One region of the Paenibacillus sp. TSM33 genome, then DNA from elsewhere that is predicted to be linked to it. Evidence: riboswitches for the same ligand, from Rfam matches in the RefSeq annotation. Region 1 holds a riboswitch; each other region holds the start of a gene.
The links. A riboswitch is a leader RNA that binds a small molecule or an ion and turns the genes downstream of it on or off. The one in region 1 is predicted to bind cyclic di-AMP.

Region 1 (7,392 bases):
TCAATCCACGCAATGCTGCAGCAGCATCGCTGCTTCCACCTGCTAATCCTGCAGCCACCGGGATATGCTTATCCAGATGAATATGGACGCCTGTAGATACGTTATAACGTTCTTTGATCAGACGCGCAGCCTGAAAAGCCAAGTTCTTTTCATCCAATGGTATGTACCCGGCTTGACTTGAAATGATAATGGTATCACGGGGTAACTCGGACATCGTCAATCGGTCAGATAGATCGACCATAGTCATAATCATTTCCACTTCGTGATAACCATCGTCTCGCTTACGTAGAACATCAAGCATTAAATTAATTTTCGCCGGTGCTTTTTCATATATTTTCAAGGCGTTCACCCACCTTCAACTTTTCCCTCAAGACAGCTTAACATATTATATCAGACTCAGCCTGTCAAGTCATGAGGTTCAAAAAAGCGGAGATGCCCCGGTATGACCCCGGATATCCCCGCTTTTCATCAGCACCGCCGATGGCTACGATTTGCGAGAAGCCGCCTGCTCCGCAAGCTGAATGGCTCGCTTGACCATATTGCCCGCATCCTTGGCTTTAATGCCTCCCCAGCCTTCTTCCTTGACCGTGTCGTAAAACCCAAGATCTTTGGCCAGTTCATACTTCAGCTCTTCCGACATAACACTCCGTCTTCTTCGGCTCATGCATACGCCTCCTTCGGCAATGGAATAAGGAAGATCATTCCCACCTTAGTATGTGCAGAGGCATCATGCTTCATCCTGCTCTGTAAATACAAAACGACCCCGCCATTAAAATGACGAGGTCGCCGTTAAACCTGCAAAGCTGGTATAAATCACGTAAAAAAGAATTATGGTGTTTCGAAATATTCGACTACACTTGTGTGGGAGTCGGGATCATATACACTGACCTCCACCGACTCGGTAAGAATGTCAGCATAGCTGTAGGAGACACGTTTAAACGTCTGTTGCTCCTGATCCAGCTTGACGATAAAAACAGAAGGGTACGTTTCTTCCAAGACACCAGTTCGTTCGACGGTCTTACGGCGTCCGCCGTTAGCCCGCAGCAAAATTTTTTGCCCTACATGTGCGTCGAGACTGCGTTTGATTTCCAACAGCGTATTTTTAGCCATTGCCTAACGACCACCTCTTTCCTTGTCCATTATAACGAATTTTAGAGGGATTGTCAAATCAAGCTAAATATTATAACAACACGAAAAATAAGTTGTCAATTTAATTTTTTTGCGAACAGGAATAATATACATAAAAAATGACAAAAAGCCTCTAAAAAGAGGCTTTTGTTCAAATAAATCCTATCAGGCACATTTGAATCTCAGATCGCTGAAGGCGTTACTTTAAGCGTTGACAAATTTTCAAGCTTAGGCAAACCGATGCGGTAGCTTCCCCTTGTTTCAATTCCACCCACTCCGCGGCTGCCACTGATGGTCTGGTGAAACAAGTCTCCCATATTGACCGTATCACGGATTGAAGTAAATGCGGCCTTGGCAGCCACGTAAACGGGGTCCAGAGCGTGAATCAGGATACGCCCTGGTGAGCTGGCAAAATTGGCTCCCGCACGTAACAGCGCCTCAAAATGGGACTGACACGCCCCCGCTACAATTGTTAGTGAATCCAGATGACGCTCATATTGTCTTGCTACCTGAATCGCTGCCACAAAATTTTGCGAATTCTTGTAGCTTTTCAAGCTGTACAAATCATAAGGCTGCGGTTGCTTTAGCACACCATCATGTCCAGTGATGACTACAATATCAGGACGAATGCGGGGAAGCAGTCGGTATAACGTATCGGCCATTGCCGATTCGTGAACGTGATGTCCCTCTGCGGGAACACGGAGCTGTTCATATAGACTGAGACATTTCCTTAAATATCCAGGATCTCCATCCAGATGAAGAACCTTTCCTGGCATTTCAAAATACGTTGACTCCACCGGATCACTCCACTCTCCAATCAGAGCCGCCTGGCTACGGGCAGCTTGCTGCTGGCGTGCCCGTTGCAAAAGATTAAGAGACTCCCCAGCCTTAATGTGGGCCTGTTGAGCCTTACCGCTAATCTGGTCTGCGGGCACTCTGACCAGATCGTTCACCGGGGAATCGGCCAGTAGCCGAAATTCCGTCCCCTTAATGATCGCTTTATCCCGCTGGATGTCCTCTACGCGAAACGTGACATCACCGCCGTACGATTTCCGAACGACCAAGTCTCCTAAACTCATCACACTGTATCACCCCTCCTATATCGTATGGGTGAATGCACAGTTTGGTTCCACTTTAGGATATTCCAGCCTCTAACAGAACGGCGCTGAGACGCGCAAATTCCTCGATACTCAGCGTTTCCCCTCGACGGGAAGGCTCAATATCAGCTTGGTGCAACAGCGGCTCCAGCGTGTCCCTGTTCTCTTTGGTGAAGAAGCGGCTTTTTAGGTTATTTGAAATGGTTTTACGACGTTGGGCAAAGGCGGCATGAACTACTTCAAAGAAATGCTTTTCGTCCACCACTTTTACCGGAGGAACTTCTCGTACACGCAGCCGAATAACTGCCGAATCAACATTTGGCTGCGGAATAAATACTGTATTCGGCACCGTACAGACTAACTCAGGCTCGCTGTAATATTGCACGGCTATGCTTAAACTGCCGTAATCCTTCGTACCAGGAGACGCTGCCATGCGCTCAGCCACCTCCTTTTGAATCATAACGACGATATTCTCCAAAGGAAGCTTGTCCTCCAGCAGCCGCATCAGGATCGGTGTAGTGACGTAATATGGCAGATTAGCAACGACACTCACTTTGCTCACGTCTGCAAAATCGACTGCAAACACCTCACGCAAATCCAGCTTCAATACGTCTCCATGACGAACCTTTACATGCTCGTAAGGGGCCAGCACTTCTTCAAGAATGGGCAGCAGCCGCTGATCAATCTCGACAGCGGTAACCGCCTTAGCCGATTGCGCCAATTTCTCGGTCAAAGCTCCAATCCCCGGACCGATCTCAAGCGCGCCCTTTGTATCATCCAATCCGGCAGCATTTACGATCTTGCTCAGAATATTTTGATCAATCAGAAAGTTTTGTCCCAAGCTCTTTTTGAACGAAAAACCGTGCCTTTGAATAATTTCCTTCGTACGCCGCGGTGTTGCTATATCTTGAATCCCTGTCATACGGATATCACAATCCTTCACTTTCGATTTGTGCCAGCGCACTGGCAAATTCCTCACGGCTGATCTGAAATACAGAGAGCCGCTTATGTAGCTGCTTTCCGTTACAATAGCCAATACCCAATACATTCCCCAAGGCCATACGGCGTGCAGCAGCATTAGGATGGGTAATAAGTCCAGCGTCAATCAGGTCCGCCCATTCAATCAGCGGTTCGGCACCTTCCACTGTCGTATGTACTCGCGCGAGAGCGTGTCTGATGGCTTCCGGGGAGGCATTCTCTACGCCAATATCCCCTTTGCGCGTCGCCTCTGCCTCAGGTATAAAAGCCTGCTTGCAGCCGGGGACCTTGGAGGCGATGATTTTACGGATACGCTCCCCTGCATGATCGGGATCAGTTAAAATAATGACCCCCCGCCGTTCCTGCGCCAATGCAATTTTCCGCAGCGTCATTTTATTAATGGCTGAACCGCCAGTTTCTATCGTATCTGCTTCGACAGCACGGCGAATGGCTACCGTATCATCCCGGCCTTCCACCACGATCACTTCCTTGATCATCTTCGTTTCCCTCCACTGCTACACAGCAACATATATTTATCTTTCCCTGCTTTTGAAAACAAAATAAGAAGAGGATATCCTCTTCTTAGCATGGCATAACTATGTTGTTAATACTATCGCATTGTCCTCAACATACACAACCTGTTTTAGTTGATTTCCGGCTTTACAGGTCCGATAACATATACGGTTTTACCGTGCTTACGACCAAATTGATTGGCCCGGCTCAAACTCTCATAATACACATCGATTTTGTGGCCTTTAATCGCGCCACCGGTATCCTCCGCACGGCGGAAGCCCACCCCTTCAATATACACCCACCACCCGATTGGAATTACACTCGGATCGACAGCGATGGTGCGTCCTTCCGTGACACGTGTGCCGGAGGCGGTACGTGTACCGATACCTGGCTCCTGTGCGGAATACGCCGTCATGGAGACGTTTTGTAAAACTTTTCTATAATTAAAATTAATACCTGCTTTACGGACAGCACTGCCCGAACTAACCTTTGTAGCCTTAACCGCATCTTTAGGGCCGATGGAAGCAGCTAGAACGACCGGTTTTTTCTTCGTTCCTACCGCAATTACCTTATCCACACGATTCTGTGCGACTTCCTTGTTGACCAGCTGTTTGGATACCAATTTCCCATCATGGTATACCTTTTGAACATGCTGAACTACCACACCCGATTTGCCACTTTGAATGACTCGATTATCGCCTTTATAGAGACTTGGATCTGCCGTTTTGATGACCTGATAAGGCACTTGTTTTTTCTGTTCGACCTGCTGTTTCTTCACACGGACGATTTTTATGTCCATGTTAGCTGAAACAGAGGCATCCAACGCAGGGTAAACTTTATCCGTTGATGATAATTTATAGCCCGAAGTGCGAATGGCACCCTCTACTGTATTTTCTGTTGTGTACAGCTTTTTCGTCTCATTGCCTGAGGATACTTTAACCTGATTGGCACGTTTAATGACTACGCGATCCCCATCCTGTACTGCCCCATTTAGCGGCATGGAAATTGTATCATGCGGCTGAAGTGAAATAGAATGCTCATTGAGCAAATCTTGGAGCTTGGTTTCCCGGGTTTCTACCGCAGATGCCTTACCATCGATGACAAAAAAGACTTGTTTTTTAGATTGCGTGTACATCAGAATTGAAATCATAATCGTTAGTGCGATTAGAAAAATAGCAACCAAAGCAGCCTGGCGCACATTCTCTTGCTTCCAACGTAATACGTAAGACATGCTGGATGAGCGTGACTCATGGGTCTCCTCTTTTCGGAAAATGCCCATTTCCTCCGTCCTCCTTACATAGCCCGCCGTCTGGAGTAAGACATAGTTGATCGTTGACGTGACTATAACAGATTTTCTACAAGACAAGCCCGTACTGCGACTGTCCTGCACCATGTACCCGTCTTCGCGGCATGCTGTCCTCCCCTGTTTAACCACAGTATGATGACAGATTTTCTTTTATTCACAACAAAAAAAGCCAAAGAAAGAGACTAGAGAGCTCTTTCGTGGCTTCCGACATGTGTGAATATGCGGGAAAACTCATGCACGAGATGGCTTCTCTCTTGTTACGCTTACGGGGTTAGCTGTCGGGTTCGGACGTAGAGAGTCGCCCTAGCTTAGGTCAACCGCTCATGGCGGTCGCCTTCACATTCACCCCGAAGACCCAGAAAAGAAATCGAAATACGGCTTCTCTACCTGTTCATCCCATACAGGAAATGAATTTCGGTCGAGCCGGCTGCTGAAGAGACATTCTCTCTTGCACATACGCCGGACGTACTGTAAGCCATATCGGTTCCCCCGTTCCCTGTAAAAGGGACTCAGCGAGACTGGTTCATGAAATGATTTGTTGATGTTTACACTCAACAACAATTCACTGAAAAGATGATATCCTGTTTACATGCATGTTGTAAAGCAGGTTTCAACTACATTTTTTAAAATATTCGGTTAAAAAATTGTAATATTGTTGAGTTTCCTGCAACAAAATCATAATTAGCTCCGTCTATCTCTTTATTTTGATTGATTTATTCTCTTTTTCACTGAATGTCAAATCGTTCCAGGGCATTTTGGGTCGTAATGGATACCAATTCCTCCACCGTAATTCCCTTAATTTGGGCGGCTGCCTCTGCCACCAATCTCACATGTGCCGACTCATTTCGCTTCCCGCGAAACGGGTGAGGCGTCAGGTAAGGTGCGTCGGTTTCAATAAGCAGACGGTCCAGCGGAACCTGAGCCAGCACCTCTTTTGGCTGCTTGGCATTTTTGAACGTTATGGGTCCGCCAAAAGAAAGGTGGAAACCCATATCCAGTACCATTTTAGCAGTCTCCCAGCTCCCAGAAAAGGAGTGCATGACTCCGCCAATCTCGCCGGCCTTTTCCTCACGTAAAATTCTCACAATATCTTCATGAGCATCCCGGTTATGGATAACAATTGGCATGTTGAGCTCACGTGCCAGACCAATTTGATTTCGAAGCACCTGCTGCTGTACATCCTTTGGTGATGTATCCCAATAGTAATCCAGACCGATCTCTCCGATCGCTACAACCTTTTTATGGCTGCATAACGATGCAATCCATTCTAAATCACCCTCCTGCATTGTAATGGCATCCTGCGGATGCCATCCAACGGCCGCATAAATAAAATTATACGTCTCAGCCAGCTTCATGGTGGATGGAATGGTCTCACGATTAAATCCGATATTGATCATCCGTGTTACTCCTGATTCGACAGCACGTGCTATAACTTCTTCACGGTCTTCGTCAAATTGTGGCGCATCCAGGTGAGTATGAGTGTCGAATAAATCCAAGGTTTTCATCTCCTATTCTTACTTACATTTCCATATATTTGTCTATTGTTTGACAAAATAATTCCTTATTTCGGCAGGAAGCCTGTCTTTTACCCCGTTCAATTTATTTTGGGGAAAATACATGTGATATTTTCCTCGGTGAATGCCACTTATTGAGCGCACAATTTCTGAAACTTCGGATATTTCTCGCACCTCGCCCTGACGTCCAAGCAATAAAATCTGGTTGTCCGTTGAGCCACCCTGCCGAAACACATCATAAGGAAGATCTGTCGGAAAATCAATTTCAAGATCATATTCAGGATGCAAGCCAGCCTTTTCCAACGCCTCTCGAATATGGACTACGGTATCTGTATCCATATTTTCAATTTCTACATATTTATACAATCTACGATCCATAAAACGGCTGCTCAAATCACTTAAAATTTCGTCCTTTTCTCGTTTCCATTGGCTAAATACCGCCTGAATCAAAGATTCGTCCAGCATCAAATACTGCTCCACTGTTAGTTCTCCCTTTAACAGATCGGGCAGCGGATCAAGCAGAAAACCAAACTCATATCCGTTTTTGAACAATTCCTTTGCTCTCTTGAAAATTTTACGTAAAAGAATTTCCGAGCTGCGTGTTACAGGATGAAAATAAATTTGCCAATACATCTGATAGCGTGACATTAAATAATCCTCTACTGCATGCATACCCGACTCTTTTACGACAATTCTCCCATTGTGAGGACGTAACAAACGTAAAATACGATCCAAATCAATCGTTCCGTAGTTAACACCAGTCGAATGAGCATCCCGCAACAAATAATCCATACGGTCAGCATCCAGCGGACTCGTTACCAGGTTGACAACGATCGGCTTATCATACGTTTTGGCT
Region 2 (7,392 bases), on a different contig from region 1:
TCGTCGGCCATCGTGCGGAAAAGCATCCGGGGATCATACGCCGCATCATCCGCGAGGGTCATGCTATAGGAAACCATTCCTATACTCATCCGGATTTCAGGAAGGCCACACCAGAACGCTTTCGCCACCAGATTACTAAAACAGAACGCATTTTAGAAGCCAGCGCAGGTTTTCGACCCAGATTGATACGACCACCCTATGGTGAAATCACGGAGCCTCAAATCCAGTGGGCACGTCGTCATGGGTACATGATCGTTAATTGGAATGTGGACTCTCTAGACTGGAAGGGATTAAGCAAAACACAGATTCAGCGCAACGTGATCCCGGCTACCGGACCTGGCTCCATAATTTTAATGCATGCAGGTGGAGGTCAAAGTTCCAACTTGCAAGGTACTGTCCAAGCTTTGCCGGGTCTAATCCACTCTTTAAAAGCTAAGGGCTACAAGTTTGTCACAGTCCCCCGGCTACTTCACACATCGGAACGAAAATAACAGTATGTCTAAGCCTCGTATATACCAACAACGTAAAAAGGCTGCCTTAACGAGCAGAATGTTTCTGCTTGTAAGACAGCCTTTTTTTTACGATAAACGACTAGACCTGATAAGAAGTCGTCCCAGTTATATGTTGTGTGCTATAATATTAAGTTTACATAATATTTATTATGTTTAATGAAATCAAACATATGCACACTGCTATTTATCAATGACGTACAGTTTCACATTTTGGAAACCGAAATCGTTCACGAATGATTTGTTGCCAGGGATAAAGATATCAATCCGCTTTCCGGTAATAGCGCTGCCCTGATCACGGGCAACGGCCACAAAAGAATGGTCTGGCAAGCCCGGATGGGAATAGCCTGTAACTAGCACCTTTGTTCCCATAGGAATGACTTTCGGGTCTACCGCAATTGTACCTAGTTTAAGCGGATTGCCGTAGTAATCGACTGCACCCCATTTGCCATTTTCATCAGCTGCGGCTGAATATGCTGTTGCTTTAACATCAACTACTTTACTGTAATTGAACGTTTTGCCCCATGCTTCAATTGTAGGTCTCTCATTCGCTGGTGCTTTCTCCGTAAGAAGCTGTGGCTTCGAATCCGAAGCCGCCTTCACACTTTTTTCGTCTGGAACTTTAATTTGCAGACCTGCATATATGTTGTTGGACGCAATATCAGGGTTAGCCTTCGTCAACTCATCTACCGATACCCCATAACGTTGAGCAAGCAAAAAGAAGGTATCGCCTTCTTTGGCAGTATGAAGCGAAGCAGCATCTGTTACTCCAGCTGTCTGGGCCAGTCCTGCAATAGCTGCGGCAAGTACCGCAAATTTCATGGTTTTTCCAATATGTTTTAAATGTTTCAAAGCTATGTACCTCCTCTGTTATGCCTGCGAAGTTAGCTGTCGGATTCGGACTCAGGAGAAGCCCTATGCTTGTGCAATTCACCCCTAGGCATATTCCACAACATCTTATGACGCATTGGAATAATTGCCGTTGTTACGTCCCCCGCACTTCCCATGGTTTGAGCCCAGCATTGAGCATTTGTTATCATTGCTGCTGCTCCGGTAAGTTTTGGCTTACTGCATAATATCACAATTTTGTAACCTTATCTGCATGAAAATGTTGGGAACCTTGAACATCATACTATACTCATTACAATTTTGTCATCAAAAATCGGTTTTTTGTTACGAAAATATGGAGATATGGTGACAAAAAGAGAAAAGCCCTCCGTGAAACATTATCACGAGAAGGGCTTTGTTAATATTTCATAAAAGCATTTTCTTACAGCACTTTAGCAAGAAAATCACGGGTACGGTCATGGCTTGGAGTACCGAAAACTTGCTCAGGCGTACCTTGTTCTATAATTTGACCGTTGTCCATAAAGATGATTCGATCCCCTACCTCACGGGCAAAGCCCATTTCATGCGTCACGATCACCATCGTCATGCCGCCCTCAGCGAGCTTCTTCATCACGTCCAGAACCTCTCCAACCATTTCAGGGTCAAGGGCAGAAGTAGGCTCATCGAACAGCATTACATGCGGCTGCATGGCCAAAGCACGTGCTATCGCAATACGTTGTTTTTGACCGCCAGATAACTGGTTCGGGTAGGTATTCTTCTTATCCTCAAGACCCACGGTCCGCAGGAGCTCCAGCGCAATTTTCTCCGCTTCTTTCCCCGACTGCTTTTTCACCTGCGTTGGTGCAAGCGTCAGATTCTGCAGTATTGTTTTATGCGGAAACAGATTAAAATGCTGGAAAACCATCCCCATCTTCTCCCGAGTCGCATTGATATTATGACCACGGGCCGTAATCGGCTCACCCTCAAACAAGATTTCCCCTTCTGTTGGCTGTTCCAACAGATTCATACAACGTAAAAACGTACTTTTCCCCGAACCACTCGGGCCGATAATGACGACAACTTCACCTTTGGCGATATCTATATCAATGCCTTTTAAAATTTCATTCTTACCGAATGATTTACGCAGTTGTTTAACGGTGATCACTGGCTCTCAACTTCCTTTCCCATAAACCCAACAGCTTAGATAAGCTGAATGTCATTACAAAATAAATAGCGGCTGCGATTACGAACGGACTCAAGCCTTCGTAGGTAATATTCTTAATGACCTGGGCTTGATACATAATATCCACCATCCCAATGGTCGAAATAATAGAAGATTCTTTAATGATCGTAATGAACTCATTACCAATAGCAGGCAATATAGATTTAAATGCTTGCGGTAAAATGACGTGTCGCATCGCTTTGCCTCGTCCCATCCCGAGCGAGCGGGCAGCTTCCATCTGTCCACGGTCTACGGCCTGAATACCAGCACGGAAAATTTCAGCTAAATATGCCGAACTATTCAGAGACAATGTAATTATACCGGACTGGAGTGGCGTAAAATTAACACCCAACGTCAAAGCAACTCCGTAATGAATGATCATAAGCTGCACCAGCATAGGTGTGCCGCGCAGTATCTCTACATATGCGGTACCTAGCCACTCGATAATACGAATACCACTCATCCGCAGCAAGGATATGATCAGGCCAATAATGAACCCGAACAGTACTCCGAGCGCAGACAGCAATAGGGTGTAGCCGATACCCGTAGCGTAAAAACTGCGATATTTCAAAAATATATCTACAATGCTATTCGAAGAAACTTGTCGGTCTGCAGACAGTGCACTCGCTTCTGTAGAAAACTTCTCAATCGAACCGTCCGCTTTCAGGCGAGCCAACGTTTTATTTACTGAAGCAAGCAATTCCGCATTTCCTTTACGGATGCCTACAGCAGTTTCTGCTCCTTCATCCTCAGGTACTGCCTTGGCAAGTGTTACGGTACCATCTAGCGTGTAACCTTTAGCAACGGTATCTTCGATTACAACCGCGTTGATACGCTTGGTCCGAAGCTGGAGTACCAGATCGGATATTTTATCCAATGAGGTTACAGAAGCATTAGGCACTTTTTGCGCAATTTCTTCCTGGATACTCCCCTTCTGCGCACCGAGCTTCTCTCCTTTTAGAGCAGCCATCGTTGAATATTTGTCTTTATCCTCTGGGCGTACCATAATGACTTGCTTGGAACGATAGTATACATCCGAAAAATCAATGCTCTTTCTGCGTTCATCCGTCGGTGTCATACCGGACAGTACCAAGTCTACGCGACCACTTTGCAGAGCAGGCAGCAAAGAGTCAAAACTCATGTCCTCTGGAACCATCTCCGCATCCAGATCCTTTGCAATTTCCTTGGCAATTTCAACATCAAACCCAACAATAGTATCCTGACCGTTAATAACCTTATGAAACTCATACGGCGGAAAATCAGCACTCATGCCCACTACAAGTTTTTTCTGTGGCTTTTCTTCCGATCCGTATGCAGTGAGCATGGGAAGGCCAGCCAACAGCAAGATAACCGCCGACAAAACCAGGGCGGTAAAACGATATGCCTTTTTCAATCTTTTTTTCTCTCCTTAAATTCTTTATAATAAATAAGATTGTGTCATTATAAATGAATATGCATGATTATGCAATGAATGTTATAGTACAATTTTAGTATATTTATTCGCAGTACCTACATTACAGCATCTATAAAGGAGTTTTCAGCATGAATTTTAAACAGACCATTCAACACACCATTGAACAGCATGCCGAGCGGTTTAAGGACATTTCGTTATATATTGGCGCAAACCCTGAACTTGGAAACGAGGAATTCCTGGCCTCTGCCCGTTTAAAAGAAGAACTTGCTTTTCACGGATTTGAGGTTCAGGCACCCGTACTGGGTATAGAAACAGCCTTTATTGCTACTTACAAAGCAGCAAAGCCAGGGCCGGTCGTTGCTTTTTTGGCAGAGTACGATGCCCTGAAAGGTCTAGGACACGCCTGTGGGCACCATTTGATATGTATGATGAGTACAGGCGCTGCCGTAGGTCTCAAATCGATTATCGACGAGACTGGTGGAGAAGTACGTGTATACGGCACACCTGCCGAAGAAACACGCGGTGCAAAGGTTCCGATGGCGGCGGCCGGGTTGTTTGATGATTGCGACATAGCTATGATGACACATCCCTTTGACCGCTACGAAAAATCAGGCAAATCGCTAGCGATTGATGCTGTGCAGTTCGAATTTTTTGGTCAATCCGCTCACGCTGCGGCCAGTCCGCACGAAGGGATTAATGCTTTGGACGCTGTGATTCAAACGTTTAACGGGATTAACGCATTTCGGCAACAGGTGAAAAGTACGGTACGTATCCATGGCATCATTAATCAGGGTGGGCAGGCTGCCAATATTATTCCTGATTACGCCTCAGCCCAATTTTACGTGAGGGCCGCGACACGCCAGGAACTGAACCCGCTTACCCGTCGTGTTATTCAAATTGCTGAAGGAGCTGCTTTACAAGCCGGGTGTCGTTTGGAAACATCCAATTATGAGACTTCTTACGATGAAATGGTGACTAACCGTGTTCTCTCCGATACCTTTACTGCAAATTTGGTGCAGGCTGGCATTGCGCAAGAAGATATTACGGAAGGCGAAGATCATGGCTCAATGGATATCGGAAATGTATCACTTCATTGCCCTGCAATCCACCCGTACATTCAAGTTATTGACGAGAAGCATGCCTTGCATACACCAGAATTCCGCGATTTGGCAATGCAGGACCGCGCAATGGAAGGAATGCTCTTGGCGGCGAGGACCTTGGCATGGACGGCTTGCGATGTAATCACAAATTCTGAACTGCTGGCACAGATTAAAAAAGAATTCGCTCAGCTGAATAGCAAAAGCTAAATTCGGAGATCCGTCTTCTGGTAGAAAGGAGTGCCCTCATGAATAGTATGAGTAGCTTTTGGACGTTGTTTATTGTGGTTGACCTCATCATTCTTTGGTTTATATTCCGTGCTATACGCAGGAATCGTGGAAACAGAAGTACGCGGCGCCGGAATGCATTTTTCCTTAGCTCCCCCTCTCCTTCGTCACTTACGCAGGAGCGTCATCGAGAGATTACGGAGCTGAAGCAACTGTTGGAGCGATCCATTCCAGCCTCCTATGCTCATAACGTAAAGCAACGTGTCATGGAAGCCCACCCTAGCCTGACTGAACAAGAATATGATTGGCGTTGGCATGAGCTAAAGCGATACTTCATGCTATGCGCCATTATGAATCGGGTGCCTATGTTCAGTAGTGATGTGGATGAACTATGGCACGAAATGTTAATGTTTACGCGCGAATACCAGCAGTTTTCGGATGCTTTTTTTGGTCGTATGCTTCACCATGCACCCCATTCGGGCGGCTCTCAGCCGATGCCAGAGGAGCGGGCGTGGTTTGACTGGTTATATGTCGAATGCTTTGGCTGGAATCGCTATAGCGCCAGTTTGTGGGGAACTTTTTTTAATCATCCATTACCGAACGATGAGCTTTCACACTATTACAAAATGACAGCTTCAGCGCAACCACTAGGTGACCGATGGAATATACGTGAGAATATGGGCATTTCAGAGCAGACACAACAAGCGGTTCATAAGATAGTCCAACACCTTCGTGAGCGAGTAAATAAAGCTGTAGATGATCCTGAGGGCAAGCAACTCCCCAAGGTCAACTATTTGCAGGTTGACTATCTGCTCTTAGCTGTTGTGTGGTATTCATGGTATCGGCCTGATGAATTTGCCATACACATGCACCCAGATTCCACCAGCAGTGCCGCACTAGCCAGCTCATCCGGCTGTAGCTCCGCAAGCGGCTGCTCGAACTGGGATACACACCACTCGCACCATCATTCCTCCCATGACAGTTCTCATAGTGGAGGCTCTTCTCACCACGATTCAGGCGATTCCGGGAGTCATTCCTCATGTAGCAGCGGATCTTCGTGTGGAAGCAGTTGTGGGGGCGGGGGCGACTGACCGCAGCAAAAAAGGGAATTCCTCAGCCGGACACTGGCTAAAGGCATTCCCTTTTTTAATAGCACAAAATGATATCCTACCTGTTTAATCGGTCTTTACTAACGAACGGTAAATATCCATATACGCCTCGGCCGATACATCCCAACTGTACTCTCCTGCAAAGGCCGTCTGTGTAAGCTTGTTCCAATGCTCAGGTTGGCGATAGTAATGAACAGCACGACGAATGGTATGCAGCATGTCATGTGCATTGTAGTTCGTGAAACTAAAACCGTTTCCTTCACCTGTGAGTTCATTGTAAGCCTGCACAGTATCGTTCAGCCCTCCAGTTTCTCGCACTATGGGAATACTTCCATAACGAAGCGCCAGCAGTTGACTAATCCCACAAGGTTCAAACTTCGATGGCATAAGATACATGTCACTTGCCGCATATATTTTTCGTGACAGTGGCTCGCTAAAAGCAAGCTGGGACGACATTTTCAGAGGATATCGTCCTGCCGCTTCCCGGAACCAGTGCTCAAAAGCCGGGTCCCCTGTTCCCAGCACGACAAACTGGATATCGTCATAATACAAGATTTCGTCAAGCACTCTCGTAACCAGATCCAGCCCCTTCATATCCACAAGTCTAGTTACCATTGCAATCAAAGGTGCGTCCGGACGCACCGGCAGACCTAGCTCCTTTTGCAGGGCAATTTTATTTTCCTTTTTCTTTGCCAGACTTGTGCGGTACTTCGTATAAATACGATTGTCTGTGGCAGGATTGTAGCTTTGGGTATCAATTCCGTTCACAATCCCCGTTAAGCGTCCCTGCTGTCCTAATTTACGAAGTAGTCCCTCTAGTCCGTATCCGTAGAATTCAGTTTGAATCTCCTCTGCATAGGTTGGACTCACGGTTGTGACATGATCCGAGTAAGTAAGCCCACCTTTCATAAAATTAAGTCTGCCATAATACTCCACACCCTCGGAAGTAAAATAGCTTCCATCCAAGTTAAGTAGCTCCGTTAAG
Region 3 (7,392 bases), on a different contig from region 1:
TCCGTTCTGTGCAGGGACCAGATGATTATGAGACGATGCGTGAGGTTATTCGGCGTCGATATGAACGTGTGCTGAAGGAAAATCTTGAACGTCCCGACTTGATCATTGTCGATGGTGGGCGTGGACAAATTAAAGCGGCAACCGATGTATTGGAAAATGAGTTGGGTTTGTTTATACCTGTGTGTGGTTTGGTGAAAGATGCCAAACACAGAACTTCCCAACTACTGATGGGAGAAACATTTGAGGCCGTGACACTTGCACGCAATAGTGAGGAATTTTATCTGCTGCAACGGATCCAGGACGAGGTTCACCGTTTTGCCATTACGTTCCACCGCGAGCAGCGCGGCAAATCTATGGTAACTTCCCAGTTGGACTCCATTCCAGGCATCGGCGAGAAACGGCGTAAGTTGCTGCTCAAGCATTTTGGATCGCTCAAAAAAATAAGAGAGGCCAGCGTCGAAGACTTCCGGCCTCTCTCTATTGGGGATAAGCTTGCTCGTCAGATTATAGCTGCCCTTCGGGAGGAGGAGTCGTAGAATACGGCTCCTCTTTTTTCATGGGTTCAAACATGATTCGATTAGGTTTTTTAGGACTAAACCAGTAAATGATGTAACCGACAATAGCCGGAAGTAAGATCCAGAATAGACCGGCGCTCACATTCACGGTGTCTCCCAGACTTATCACACTAAGCCCCATGAGTATGCTGTCAAAAATAACGTGGCTGAACATGGCAGCGATAAAGCCGTAACGCAGGAACACGAAGCTAAACAGCAAACCAAGAAAAGTCAGCTCAATAGGTCTTGAAATCACTGGATAGATTGGATAAAGCGTATGTCCCAGTGCCCAAATAAGCGTAGTGATCAGACAAGCAACAAACGTATTTTTGACTATTTTTTTTACCATCGGAATACCAAATAAACGGTAAACAGTCTCTTCTCCAATACCTGCCATCCAGGCCATAATCGGCAGTAGCCATGGATAAGCCATATTGTAAGGGGATTGCGTGGCGTCTGTAGTGGAGAATGTATTAAATGTGCGCTCCAGTACAAAGAACAAAATGGATTGTACGCCGAGTAAAATGAAGGCCCACAAGTAACCGACATACATACTGCGAAGCACATACAGCCCGTAGCCCGGCTCTTTGGCCCGTGGCCATGCATTGAGTCCAACCTGACGCATAAGCCCGTCACCGCCGACCAAGGAGAAATAGAGGGCAACAGCCATAAAGAAGGTAACACCGACCTGGAATATCATAAGAAATATAAGCATGCCCTTACTGCCTGCTTCTGCTTGTAATAAAGGCAGCATGTTCATGGTCCCAGCTATACTAGCAATAAAGTATACAATGGACAGAACAATACCGCGTACAAATGAAGTATGTCGTCGGGTGAGTGACGCATACACAATGGCAAGGACGCCCAGGACAAAGCTAAATAGGGCATAACCCGCATAAGTCATCCAATTCGCCCAGTATGTTTGCTTTTTAACATAGTCGGTATAGGATGAAGGGGCAGCAAAGCTTTGGGTAAACGAGCGAACATCCCCGTCTTCAAAAGTAAAAGCCAGCGTAAGCACCGAGGCGCCGATTTTCTTTTCGTCCACGGTATATTTTAATCCGCCTTCCCCCTGAGTGGTCGCAAGCTTCAATTCCGATGGCTTAAAGCCAAAGCGTTTGATCCATATTGCTGCAGCCTGTTCCTTAGCTTCGAGCGTCATGTCGCCCTCAGCTATACGTACAAGCTTATTTCGTGCTTGTTCATCTGTAGAAACATCAGCCTGTGTGTAATTGGTGCTGGAGGTGATCCGTTTAAAGCTAACGACCTTCCCAGTGGATAAATCCACATGAATTTGCAGCTTGCCCTTCGCTGAGGAGTCAGGCAGATCAACCCGAAAGGTTTCATAAGGATAATGTTTTTTCCATGTTCGATCGTACTCTTGAAGCAGTTTTTCTCTGGATAAATAACCGTACAAATCCGTTTCAGCCTGATAGGTCACGACAGGCTTCTCTGGCTGTGATTCTGTATAGCCCAGCTGGGAACGGGCAAAGTCCAGGGCGTGTATGACCGCTTCTTGTTTGCTGATAACCTTTGCATTCATCAATGATTCCGGACTTGGATTGCTAAGCGAGGGGATAAGCAATTGAAAGATAAAAAAGCAAATCAGGCCAACCCCGCCCAGCAAGCCTAATTTTTTGAAGTTGGCCGTGAGCACGACCGGTTTCCCGATAGGATTCATGAGTTTCCTCCTTAATCTGTAAATAAGAACATCCATTAAAGATATCATACTGCACAGGTTCCCGCCAACAGACCAGCGATATTCATGAAAACAGAGCGAAAGCACTTTAAAGTTTTAATAAAATTAGATAAGCTATGATTAAGCGATGCCCATTAACAAATTAAAGCCAATTTCACGTTTTTTCGGCGAAATCAGTTTTGTGATCTGGTTAGAGAAGGATTATAATCTTAAGGCAATGCCTATGAAATATATGGGTAATGATATACATATAAGCCGAATTTCTATGAGAAAACGGGGGAACCATGTTAATAGGGGTGAATTTTACACCCGATCCTGATGGACCGGAAGTGTAAATAGGGCATACTGTACTGTCCGAATCCGTCAGCTAACCTCGTAGGCTGTGGACAGGAACCAAGTCAGGCACTCGGTTTTCCGGTGTCTTTTTTTGTGTGTATAAGTGTGAATAAAAGTTTGCTGAGTTAAGGACGCTGCGCGTTCCATTTGGTCTTCCAATCGCTGTTGCCACTGAATTTTTTTGATTTTCTAGACCTTGATAAGGGTAAAATTCAGAGTCAAAGGCGAGCGCTATCGCTGCTGCCCGCCTTAAAGTCATTAAACGTTCCATGAGGTAGTTACGTATAAAGTGTAGTGAGTATTGAAAGGCAAAAGTATCCCGCTTTGCGGATACTTTTCTGATTTAAAAAAGAAATGGACGAAAGAAACTGAAAAGAATTGGTGATTTTATGAGCTGAGCGATCTCCATGCTCATAGTTCACTAAGGAGGAGAAGTGATGAATAAATGAATCCCAATGCAAGCTGGCTTCGGCTTTCTCCACCGCAAATATTCGTTGCAGGCTTTGCCATTATCATTCTAATAGGTAGTTTATTGTTAATGCTGCCCATCTCTAATACAACAGGAAAACCACTTGCGTTTATAGATGCTCTGTTTACTGCCGCTTCCGCGACCTGTGTAACCGGGCTTGTCGTTAAGGATACAGGGATCTTTTTTACAACCTTTGGTCAAATCGTCATCGTTGCGCTGATTCAGATTGGCGGACTTGGCTTTATGACCATGGCTACCTTGATCGCGCTGGTGTTCAAACGTCGGATTTCCTTGCGGGAGCGCCTTATTTTGCAAGAAGCGATGAATCAGACCTCGGTCGAAGGGATTGTCGGATTGATCCGTAAGGTGCTATGGTACTCGCTGATGATTGAGGGCGTATGTGCAATCATTTTTTCGATTCGCTGGTCGTTTGATATGCCTGTGGGCAGGGCGATTTATTTTGGAATATGGCATGCTATTTCCATGTTTAATAATGCTGGTTTTGATTTGTTCGGTGAATTTCGCAGCCTGACAGGTTATGTATATGATCCGATTGTTAATTTTACAGCCATGTTCCTCATTATTTCGGGTGGCATTGGTTTTGTAGTGATGTCAGACCTGGTAGAATATCGCAAGCGTAAGAGACTGGCCTTGCATACCAAGGTGGTACTCAGCATGACAGCTGCTCTGATTATCGTCGGCACGCTCGTCATTTTTGTGTTTGAGTTTACAAATCCGAAGACGATTGGCTCGCTTGATTGGGGTGGTAAACTGCTGGGTTCTTTATTCCAGTCCGTTACCCCTCGCACCGCAGGTGCCAACACGCTGGACATTGCAGGTTTGCGGCAGGCTACGCAGTTTTTTATCATCATACTCATGTTTATTGGGGCTTCGCCTGGCTCTACTGGAGGCGGGATTAAGACCACTACATTTGCCCTGCTCATTGGGGCGGTGTTTTCGATGCTGCGGGGACGGGAAGATATTGTGCTGTTTCGGTACCGACTTGCGCAGGCACGCATTTATAAGGCTTTGACCATTACATTGCTGGGGCTGCTGTTCGTGATCGGGGTGACGATGATTCTGTCCGCAACCGAAGATCATCATTTTCTGATGATCTTGTTCGAGACGGTGTCTGCATTTGGTACGGTAGGACTGTCCATGGGGCTTACACCTGATTTGACAGTTGTAGGCAAGCTGGTGATTACCCTAACGATGTTTGCAGGCAGGCTGGGTCCACTCACGCTAGCTTATGCACTTGGACCGAAAAAGGGTAAGGAATTGTATCGTCATCCAGAAGGCAAAATAATTATAGGATAAGGGAGTTTTCGAGTAGATATGAAAACGCAGCAGTTTGTAGTCATTGGCTTGGGACGGTTTGGCTCAAGCCTGGCTTTGCAATTAGTGGATATGGGGTGCGAGGTGCTGGGCATTGATCGGAATGAGGATGTTGTGGACAGTATGAGTGAGATCCTGACACATACTGTCGTGGCAGACGCTACAGATGAAGATGCGTTGCGGTCACTGGGCATCCGTAATTTCGATTGCGGCATTGTTGCGATTGGTGATGATATTCAGGTAAGCATCCTGACCGCCATTTTGCTGAAGGAGCTGGGTGTGAAAAAAGTCGTAGCCAAAGCCATATCTGTGCTGCATGGGCGTGCGTTAGAGAAGCTTGGGGTGGACCGAGTCATTTATCCGGAACGGGATATGGGTATTCGGGTAGCGCATCAGCTGGTCACGCCTAATCTGCTCGATTATTTGGAGCTGTCCAAGGAATACAGCATTGTAGAACTTAATGTGCCTGCATGTCTGAATGGCAAAACGTTGGCAGAATTAAATGCGCGCACCCGCTTTGGTTGCAGCATCGTTGCGCTTCATACGGCGAATGGTATCTTGATCGCACCGACAGCTATGGATCGGCTGAAAGCAGACGATATTATGGTCATTATCGGCTCCAATGACAATATCGGCCGCTTTGAGGATGAGGTCGTTAATATCAATGAAGAGGGCTAGATCCTCTACACCATACGGTAGCCTGCAAACGATGCGCGTGTCTCGCTAATCCAGCGTCGTGCCGTTGGGCCGAGATCGGCCGTTTCTGAGTAGATGAGGGAGGTCGTTCGGCGTGTTTCCTTCAAATCAGGCAAGTACAATGCAGTAAGTCCATTATCTCGCAGCAGTTCGCTGCGCAAATAGGATTTGGGCAGCAAAGCAGATGCCTTGCAAGTGGGAAGGAGGCGTACAATCGCCTCGAAGGAGTCGATTTCCATACGGATATCCGGCATAATGCCGCTACGCTGGAACAAGTCATCCGTCAGACTGCGGTACCAGGTTCCTTTGGAGAAAATAATCATCGGCAATCCTTGCAGATCTTTCATCGAGGCCGTTCCTGTCTTGACTGTTAATTCATGTCCGATGGGAACGACTAGCTCCAAATGATCGTCAAATAACGGAATGCAACGCAGTCCGGCTTCATGAATGGCAGACCCGACAACGCCGGCGTCTGCCTTTTTGTCGCGTACAAAGGCGACGATTTCATGCGTCTTGCCGGTGAGCAACTTCAGCTCAGTCTGAGGATGCTTGCTCATGAAAGCCTCGACGAGGGTAGGCAGCGTCGTTTGGAGGGTCGTGAGACTGGCGCCCAGTGTAAGCATGCTCTGAGCCTCATTTTTGTGCTGGGACAGCTTTTGTAAGAAGCGAAGCTGTCGTTGCCGTTGCTCTAGCGCGAAAGTATATACAAATCGGCCAGTAGATGTAATTTCGAGCCGTTTGCCCCGACGATCAAATAGATGGACACCCAGCTCTTCTTCCAGCTTGGCAATTTTGCGGGACAGGGCGGGTTGGGACAGATTCAGCAGTTTGGAGGCTTTATTCAGGCTGGACTGCTCGACAATGACGGCAAAAGCGTTCAAATCCTCAAACAAATCTTCCACTTCCTCTCTATATGCAAAAAAGACATAATAATTAATACGTATATTGCAATTCCATTATAAGCCGAAAAGGAGTAACATAAAAGCGACACAAGATGTTCACACTTTTGTTTTTCCTTATAAGGGACACCTTGTTGGACATTTCCTGTCGGGAACTGTCATTTTATATGTTATATTACTATTGAAAACGCTATTATTGGGAGAAGGGAGCATGACCTAGATGAGAGGATTTTATTCCAGAAAGCTGCATTCGCTTCTTGGCGTCATTCCGTTGGCTCTATTTTTTGTTGAGCATTTGGTGACGAACTTCACAGCGGTGGAGGGCGGCAAGGAAGGATTTAATCGCAGCGTGGCCTTCCTGAATGGTTTGCCGCTGGTTATTGTGTTAGAAACGTTATTCATCTACTTGCCATTACTGTTCCACGGGATCTATGGCTTGTATATCGCTTATCAGGCTGACCCGAATGTCAAAAGGTTTGGCTATTCGCGTAACTGGCGCTTTTTGTTCCAGCGTATTTCCGGCGTCATTACGTTTGTATTTATTATCTGGCACGTATACGACACACGCTTTCAGGTGGCATTGGGTAATGTAACTCATGAGGAGCTAGGCGGCGTAATGCACGGCATAGTGACGAACCCAGTCTATTTTATTTTGTATTTAATCAGTGTCGTTTCGGCATCATTTCACTTTGCTAATGGACTGTGGGCATTTATGGTCAGTTGGGGGATTACCGTGGGACCACGTGCCCAAAAAGTATCTTCCTACATCTGTATGACCCTGTTCGTGGTGGTGTCTATCGGCTTCGTTGCTTCCCTGCTTGCATTTCGCAGCGCGGAATTCCAGGAAACGGCAACAGCCTTGGTGCAATGCAGCCCTTTTAAACAGCTACTGTAAACGAGTTATTTTAATTATACATCGTGTTGAGATTTTATTCTGATTTGTAAAAGGGGATTTAGTACAAATCCTGAAAAGAAGGAGTGAGCAGAAATGGCAGCATCCAACATTATTGTCGTGGGCGGCGGTCTGGCAGGTCTAATGGCTACGATCAAGGCGGCAGAAGCAGGAGTCCACGTTCATCTATTTTCTTTGGTTCCAGTCAAAAGATCCCACTCCGTTTGTGCGCAGGGCGGCATCAACGGTGCGGTAAATACCAAAGGTGAGGGAGACTCACCCTGGATTCACTTTGATGATTCAGTCTATGGCGGTGACTTTCTGGCAAACCAACCGCCGGTAAAAGCGATGTGCGAAGCGGCTCCGGGAATTATCCATCTCATGGACCGCATGGGTGTTATGTTCAATCGGACACCAGAAGGACTGCTGGATTTCCGACGCTTTGGCGGTACCCAGCATCATCGGACAGCCTTCGCTGGCGCGACGACAGGACAGCAGCTCCTGTACGCTCT
Region 4 (7,392 bases), on a different contig from region 1:
TTGCTTCTGCAGGTCAGAGGTAGAGGTGGCTTTCGATTTTAGAGGTTGGGATACCTCTTCTTTATTTTTGCCCATATCCATGGATTGTGACGACGGATTCGCGGCCGAGTGATCCAGCACGCCAGTACCGCCACTAAAAGCTGAACTCAGGGATTGAGCCATAGTTTCAAATTTTTTGGCATCGAGCGAGCTCATACCGAATAAGACAATGAAAAGAGCCAACAGAAGGGTCATTAAGTCGGAATATGGCAACAGCCAGCTTTCGTCAGCATGCTCTTCATGCGGTTCATGTCTCTTTTTACTCACTGGTATCGCCATCCTTCTGGGTCATCGAAGCCCGTTCGGTTGGAGTTAGGAAGATTGCTAGCTTCTGACTGATGGCAATCGTCGAGATACCGGATTGAATCGAAAGCAGGCCTTCGACCATCATTAACTTAAGCTCCACTTCTTTTTTGGATAGCCGTTTCAGCTTGTTGGACATTGGATGCCATAGGACATAACCTGTAAAAATACCGAGCAACGTTGCAATAAAGGCTGCCGCAATGGCATGGGACAGTTTTTCCATGTCACTAAGGTCGGCTAGAGCGGCGATCAGACCTACAACCGCACCGAGTACCCCGAGTGTTGGAGCGTACATACCGGCCTGGGAGAAAATTAGTGCGCCGGCGCGGTGTCTGTCTTCGGTAGCGTTAATGTCTTCCATCAGAACATCGCGTACGAACTCCTGATCATTACCATCGATAATCATACGCATACCGCCGCGCATAAAGGGATCGTCGATCTCTTCGACCTTGGATTCCAGCGCGAGCAGACCTTCACGACGGGTAATGGATGCCCATTCGGTAAATGTACCGATAAGCTCCTTGCGATCCAGCAATTTCTGCTGGGTGAAAATAATTTTAAACAGCTTTGGGACCCGTTTCATGTCATCCATCGGAAACGCCATGAATATACTTGCTGCTGTTCCGACAAAAATAATCATGTAAGCAGCGGGATTATTGACCAGATTGACGACTGGAGCGCCTTTCAGGATCATCCCGACGACCAGTGACACAAGCCCGAGCACAAGTCCAATAATGGTTGTAATTTGCATGATACACCTCATCCATGAGAATAGATTTTGAATCCTTTCATGCCGCATGGGTCGTCCTTGCCCCAAGCGCGTCATTATGAGACGGATTATAGTATTTATCGACAAAACTCTCTTTTTTGTTAAGGGTCAATTTCCGGTATAATAAGGTGATTAGGTATTGAATGGCTGAACCACTGGAGGAAATAGCATGGGAGTAAAGCATGGGCGCGAGTATGAACAAATTTTGAACGATTTGACAGAGGCTGTGGGACGCATCCCAGATAGCTATGAATTTTTTGAAATGGAAGCAGCAGATTGGGACAGGCTGGACCCGGCGGGGCGTCAGGAAGTCAATGAAGCCTTGGCAGAAGACTTATTTTATGCCCTGGGCACGGAGCCCATAATCACTGTAGGCAGCGGCGTTGTGATTTATGAGCCAGAGCAGCACCGAATCTATGTACTCATCGGAGATGAGGAGCTAACGTCGGTCCCTTTGATCTAAAGGCCGTCTTATGGATTTATCAACGGGGCCGTGGTAATATGTACACCAATATATTGTAGTTTTGGCCGCATTTTCAGCGGCTGAAAGGCTTCCGTATAAACGGGGAGGAGTTCGTAACATGCCTTTTACACAAGAAGAGATTGAAGCACATCTGGAGAAGCTGGAGGGCTGGGAACTGGAGGAAGGACGTTGGATCGTTCGGAAATATAATTTTTCCAGTTTTATGAAAGGGATTGCCTTCGTGGATGAAGTTGCCGCTATATCTGAGGCATTTAATCACCATCCATTTATTACGATTGATTACAAGACCGTGACTCTGCGTTTGACCTCCTGGGATGATGGCGGTATTATGGCCGTAGATATTAAGGAAGCTCAACAATATAATGAGGCTTTTGAAAAAATGCGCAGCAGTCATTGAGTTTGTAATGATCTGTCGTATAAATAAGAGCGCCTTCGCTATACAACATCGCGGTTGTATAGCGAAGGCGCTCTTATTTATAGAACCCGATTCTGTTGTTCAGGACGATATACCATACAATGGAACGGCTTTCTGCCATCTGGAGTCTGGCGTTCATAGGTATCCGTCAGCTCAAATCCAGCTGCCTTGTAGGCTCGGATAGCCCGCTGATTCCAAGTGAGAACCTCTAGGTCAATTTCATTATGCGGATGACGTCGTCTGGCTTCCTCGGCAATGGCTCGGACAAAATCGGAGCCTGTACCGTGTCCGCATCTTTTGGGATGCATCCCAAGGCCCAGCCGGGTCACACCGACCATAGGAAAATATTGAGCAAATCCCGTCAGCTCATTTTCTTCGTCCAGTACGGCAACATATTGCTCTTGGCGAAGTGTGGGACTTCCAAATTCGACTTCAAGTGCCTTCATTTGTTCCCAGGGAAGCCAGCCGTATATGTTGTAGGGGGGATCATAGCGCCACTCGCAAATTTCAGCCGCTTGATGCTCGTCCATCGGTACGATCCGGAAGTTGGATATTGAGGCCGGCACTTTTTCATTCCTCCTTATGCAGGTACTTCAATCATTAACAACAGATTGTAGACAAGTTGTAGGGGAATGGCAAGCGTGTTTATTTCGTACCTAAGTCGGGTATACATTCAATAAGAAGGATTTACTGCTCATATGCTCCCCCAGCGGTGACGGTAAAACCGACGATGTTCGCTAAAACTGAAACCTTTTGAGGGTTCAGTTCGTCAGTAATGATAATCATTGCTGATGTAGTGGACATAAAAAACCGCAATTCGATTCCGGCCAGAATCAAATTGCGGCTAGGGTTAGCTTGCTGTGCGGTAGTTATTCTACGTTGTCGTCATCAGGAATATCTGAAGCTACAGAATGGTATGCGTCTGTGCTCATGATTCTTTTTGCACCGACATAACGGTTAGCGTAATAATTTTCGTTCAGTGAGCTAACTACTACACCACGTGAAGTCGAGGAGTGGGCGAATTTCCCTTCACCTACGAAGATACCTACATGGGAAACGCCTCTTCCTGTGGTGTTGAAGAACACCAGGTCGCCTGGTCTCATTTCATCGCGGGATACAGAAGATCCCATTTTGAATTGTGATCCAGATTGATGCGGCAGTTTAATTCCCAGTTTGTTGAATACATACATTGTGAAGCCGGAGCAATCGAATCCCTCGAGTGTAGTGCCTCCGCTTCTATAGTTCGTTCCTTTGGCATCTTGGATGACCTGGTCCATCTTGGAGTCTGCAAATGCACTGTTGCCACCGAATGTAAAAGATGTAAAGGCAATGGCGAGACCCATGGCTGCGATCGTTAGCTTCTTCTTCAAAAAAAATATACCCCTTCCAATGCCTGCGAGGTTAGCTTAAGGATTCGGTAGAAGGTTCCCCTATGACCACTCTGTTGCGAGATCAATTCACCCAAACTGGTTCCCCCGCTTCCTAGGTGCCAGGAATTAGGCTTAACTTAAGATGTGCACCTTGGAGAGCAGTATTCACGACAACGATGTTTTTAAGATAAAAGTTACAATAAAGATTACAAAGTTGTTACTATCAGTTCACTGCGATTATTGTAACAAAGACAGCAGGCTTTGGCAAATGTTTCATCGCAAAAAGTTACAAAAAAAATCTGTTCCTAACGCTCTAGGAACAGATTCTGTTAACAGTATTCAGTTATGTGCCGTTTGCACAGGAAAGAAAAAAGTTTTTTCGACAGCTAAAAATGCAGAAGAGAGCATAAGGAGAGGGGTTAGCCTCTGCTGGAGATATCGATGTGCCATAACCGGTACTGCGAACTGATATGCCACAGCCTGACCAGACTGGTAACAAAATGATACGATTGCTGGAGAATCAGCGCCAACATACCCGTCCAAATCATCGCCACGGTGCTAAATAGACCGAAAACTAGCAGTACACATGCACCGAGTAACAGGGATATACCAACAGCCGGAAGAAGCTGGCGAAAGAAGGCAAGCAGGGACGATAGTATGGCGTGACCACTGACAGTGCCCAGTTGCATATACAGGATACACTGCCGAATGAACCAACCGTAAGCCATCCACCCAATGGCATAGGGCAACAAATGCAGCAGGTAAGAGGAAGATTGCAGCGTTCCTGCAATAATAGGATAGAGTCTCGGTACCACCCAAAAGGCGGGAAGCAGCAGCAAACCCAACTCGATGATGTAATACAATAGCGATGACATACCGTGGCGTTTCATCCCTTTGAAGAAGGACAGGCTTTGTGGTTCAGTCGCATCGGTATGCAGGCTTTGATATATGCCGGCTCTAATGAAGGGAGTGATCAGAATGCGCAATACGGTTGCCCCTAGTAATATCCACAAATACACATGCACTTCCCGGCTGTCCATCAGCGCTATCTGGCCCTCCATCCAAAACAAAGTCTTCCCCAGCTCGTTTTGGCCCTGATCAGGATAACGTAACAGTAGCGGGATAACGGCAGACTGCACCAGCCGATAGAGAAATACTCCCCACAGCAGACGATACAGAAATAAAATGATCACGATATAAAAGCGTATGCGCACCAGCGCCCAGCCTTCTTTTATAACAGTCCGCATCCATAGACACCTCACCATGACAGACTTCCAAGCAGTGTCTCCAACAGCTTGGTTACACTTACACTCCAACGGGTTTGTTGTTTTTCATCCAATTCAGCCTTCAGGCTATTATTAATATGCTTGTTCTCCAGTGCAATAGTGTATAGAGGATCTACAGTCACATAGGACACGGGAGAAGCGCTTTTGAGTCGGAAAGTTGTACTTTTGCCCGCACCATCCCATGCCTTGAATATTGTTGTACCATCCTTGAAGGTAAATTGAACAGGGATTTTGGGATAATCTGCTCCTTTTTTGCTGAGCGTCACGATTGCTTCATATCCATTCTCCAACTTGTGATTCATGATGCGATCGACTGAAAAGTCCGCCATCTGGCCATCATATACATATTGTTCAAAATAGTGGCTCCATGATCGTCCGGTCACTCTCTCCACGACATGTTGAAAATCCTGTGAGGTCGGATGCTTGAATCGATAAGTCTGGACGTAGGTCCGCATAATCCGGTCCATTTTTTTCATACCCACCTGACGCTCAATACCTCGTAGTACTAATTTACCTCGTGAATAGGCATTTTGCGCATACTCAGCCGCCGACCCGTACTTCCAGGATTCGCGGTTTAGCGGCTGTGGGGAAGCTACCTGTCCCGATTGTAATGGCAAGTTGGGGGTAAGCCCATATTCTTGCTCCATGAGCCGTTCTTCTGCATAGGAGGTGAAGCCTTCATCCAGCCAAGGCTCCTCAAATTCATTGTTGGCTACCATTCCGTAGAAATATTGATGTCCAATCTCATGAACCAGCGTACGTTCCAGATTGTAGCCAGGATTCAGTTGGTCCGCAGCTGCGGCCGTGATGAGTGTTGGATATTCCATGCCGCCGGCTCCACTGCCTGTTTTGGGTGGAACGACGATGGATAGAGTGGAATATGGATAAGGCCCGTACCATTTGCTGTAGTACGAAAGGGCGGCCTTGGCTGCGCTCATGTAACGTCCTTTGAGTTCCTTATGGGACGGGTCCAGATAGAGCTTGATTTTGACACCAGGAACCTCAGCAGAAGAAAAGGGTTCTTCTACGGCTACAAAGTTGGGTGAAGCGGCCCAGGCAAAATCGTGTACATCATCGGCATAAAATTGATATATTTTTTGGCCGTTCTGTCGTACTGCACCACGGGTGGGAAATCCGGTCGCTGCTACGATGTGTGTTTCAGGCACTCGAATCCGTATACTGTAAATTCCAAAATCGGCATAGAACTCGGAGTTGCCATGATACTGATGGAGGTTCCAGCCCTCCTCGGCGCGTCCACGTTGTCCTGCAGTCTCATAGACGCTGAGCTTTGGAAACCACTGTCCAGCCATTACAAAATCATCTGTCGCACCCATACGAGCGAAAATGCCAGGCAGTTTGACTTCAAACTTCATATATAGTGTGATTTCTTCGCCACCTCGTACCGGCTTGGGTAGACGCACCTTCATAAGCGAACGGTCACTTGCGTTACCGTCATCTGGTTGTACATATTGAGTGCGGTGCATGAGAGATAAACCGTCTTCTGTTTTTAGTTCAGTCAGCGTCATGGAGCCAAAGCCGTCCTTGGGCATGGTGTCTCCGCGCAACTTCCCCCCGGATTCTTTCATAAAGGTGGTTTCCATGGAAGAGAAGGCGTTCGGGTATAGATGAAGATACAGATCATTCACAGTTTTCTTGCCCGGATGCTTCCAGGTCAGTGTCTCAGTGCCTCGTAAAACCCGTCCTTTTTCCAGAGATACATCAATGTGATACTCCACCACCCGTTTGCTGAGAATTTCCGAAGCGGGCTGTGGAGGGTTTTTGGGCAGGTCGGGCATGATGTTGGCCCCTAGAGGCTTGCCCATATTTGGCGCAAGCGCAGACTCAGACTCGGAGCCGTATAGTGGTTTGCCTGCGGACTGAGGGGCGGAATGCGATGGGGGTTGCCAGGCAAACCATAACGTCCCTGCGAGGAGTCCGAGGGCTAGTGTGGACAATAAAACGATTTTGGTGCGTGCTGGGGTCATACAATGGATACCTCCCGTTGACAAGCATCTACAGCATGTATATGTTTGCTTTCGGGAGATTATTAGTTAAAATATTTATAGTGTAGAATGAGTGTGAAGACGGAAATTGGAGGCATAGTGACGCATGAGTGAAAATCAACCGGACGGCAAAAAGCAGATTGCACTGAATATTGTCAGTGGCAAGAGTAAACATAAGGGCTTCGGCGCAGGCTCAATCGACCTGAACAGCATGTCCCCGGTCATCATTGACCGAGGAGAGGCGAAAATTGATGTCGGTGCCATGCATGCCAAAAGTAAAGTAGAACGTGGAATCAAGTTCTCTACGAATAAAGAGGACGTACCAAACGGACGCCAGGTATGGCTGGTATGGGTAGCTGTGGACCGTACGCCCGAAGGACGTATGTATGGTGGCGCGACGGCCTGCGAGATGCTGATTGACGACGAAGCCAAACGCGGCTGGAAAATCCTTGCCGATCATGTTAATCGTATGGATTATGCACTCAAGCGCCGTTTCATGCTGGATGATCTCGGTAGCGAAGATAAGGCAGCGCTCAGAAGCCTGCTGATTTCGCATAACCAGGAATGGTGGGACGCTTCGCCTGAGGAATTGAAGCAGGCGCTGGAAGGGTAAGCCTAGCATTAACGAAGTAATAGTATTGTAGAAAAGCAGCCACTGTAGGCTGCTTTTTCCTATAAGAAGAACCGAATTGGAATCTCTATTTAAGCTTTATGATGCCTTCA

Region 2: another riboswitch for cyclic di-AMP. It lies ahead of ACN6NF_RS13035 (3D domain-containing protein); the one in region 1 lies ahead of ACN6NF_RS00085 (G5 domain-containing protein).
Region 3: another riboswitch for cyclic di-AMP. It lies ahead of ACN6NF_RS20110 (TrkH family potassium uptake protein); the one in region 1 lies ahead of ACN6NF_RS00085 (G5 domain-containing protein).
Region 4: another riboswitch for cyclic di-AMP. It lies ahead of ACN6NF_RS00480 (C40 family peptidase); the one in region 1 lies ahead of ACN6NF_RS00085 (G5 domain-containing protein).

The regions. Positions count from the first base shown of each region.
Region 1 is NZ_JBLZXB010000001.1:11,255-18,646, reverse strand. It holds gene ispE (4-(cytidine 5'-diphospho)-2-C-methyl-D-erythritol kinase) at 1-340, opposite strand, end outside; gene ACN6NF_RS00110 (small, acid-soluble spore protein, alpha/beta type) at 485-664, opposite strand; gene veg (biofilm formation stimulator Veg) at 829-1,110, opposite strand; gene yabG (sporulation peptidase YabG) at 1,311-2,207, opposite strand; gene rsmA (16S rRNA (adenine(1518)-N(6)/adenine(1519)-N(6))-dimethyltransferase RsmA) at 2,263-3,147, opposite strand; gene rnmV (ribonuclease M5) at 3,155-3,700, opposite strand; gene ACN6NF_RS00085 (G5 domain-containing protein) at 3,847-4,995, opposite strand; cyclic di-AMP (ydaO/yuaA leader) riboswitch at 5,267-5,547, opposite strand; gene ACN6NF_RS00080 (TatD family hydrolase) at 5,748-6,518, opposite strand; gene ACN6NF_RS00075 (HD domain-containing protein) at 6,561-7,392, opposite strand, start outside.
Region 2 is NZ_JBLZXB010000017.1:259,386-266,777, forward strand. It holds gene ACN6NF_RS13030 (polysaccharide deacetylase family protein) at 1-491, shown strand, start outside; gene ACN6NF_RS13035 (3D domain-containing protein) at 693-1,361, opposite strand; cyclic di-AMP (ydaO/yuaA leader) riboswitch at 1,368-1,536, opposite strand; gene ACN6NF_RS13040 (amino acid ABC transporter ATP-binding protein) at 1,780-2,502, opposite strand; gene ACN6NF_RS13045 (ABC transporter substrate-binding protein/permease) at 2,489-3,952, opposite strand; gene ACN6NF_RS13050 (M20 family metallopeptidase) at 4,102-5,280, shown strand; gene ACN6NF_RS13055 (glycine-rich domain-containing protein) at 5,319-6,389, shown strand; gene glgA (glycogen synthase GlgA) at 6,474-7,392, opposite strand, start outside.
Region 3 is NZ_JBLZXB010000018.1:228,943-236,334, reverse strand. It holds gene uvrC (excinuclease ABC subunit UvrC) at 1-536, shown strand, start outside; gene ACN6NF_RS20115 (CPBP family intramembrane glutamic endopeptidase) at 505-2,235, opposite strand; cyclic di-AMP (ydaO/yuaA leader) riboswitch at 2,497-2,650, shown strand; gene ACN6NF_RS20110 (TrkH family potassium uptake protein) at 3,035-4,375, shown strand; gene ACN6NF_RS20105 (potassium channel family protein) at 4,394-5,071, shown strand; gene ACN6NF_RS20100 (LysR family transcriptional regulator) at 5,077-5,982, opposite strand; gene ACN6NF_RS20095 (succinate dehydrogenase cytochrome b558 subunit) at 6,209-6,883, shown strand; gene sdhA (succinate dehydrogenase flavoprotein subunit) at 6,977-7,392, shown strand, end outside.
Region 4 is NZ_JBLZXB010000002.1:14,180-21,571, forward strand. It holds gene motB (flagellar motor protein MotB) at 1-306, opposite strand, end outside; gene motA (flagellar motor stator protein MotA) at 299-1,093, opposite strand; gene ACN6NF_RS00460 (hypothetical protein) at 1,281-1,574, shown strand; gene ACN6NF_RS00465 (4a-hydroxytetrahydrobiopterin dehydratase) at 1,693-1,992, shown strand; gene ACN6NF_RS00470 (GNAT family N-acetyltransferase) at 2,070-2,576, opposite strand; gene ACN6NF_RS00475 (hypothetical protein) at 2,698-2,847, opposite strand; gene ACN6NF_RS00480 (C40 family peptidase) at 2,880-3,380, opposite strand; cyclic di-AMP (ydaO/yuaA leader) riboswitch at 3,386-3,523, opposite strand; gene ACN6NF_RS00485 (hypothetical protein) at 3,800-4,627, opposite strand; gene ACN6NF_RS00490 (M1 family metallopeptidase) at 4,639-6,651, opposite strand; gene ACN6NF_RS00495 (YwhD family protein) at 6,776-7,282, shown strand.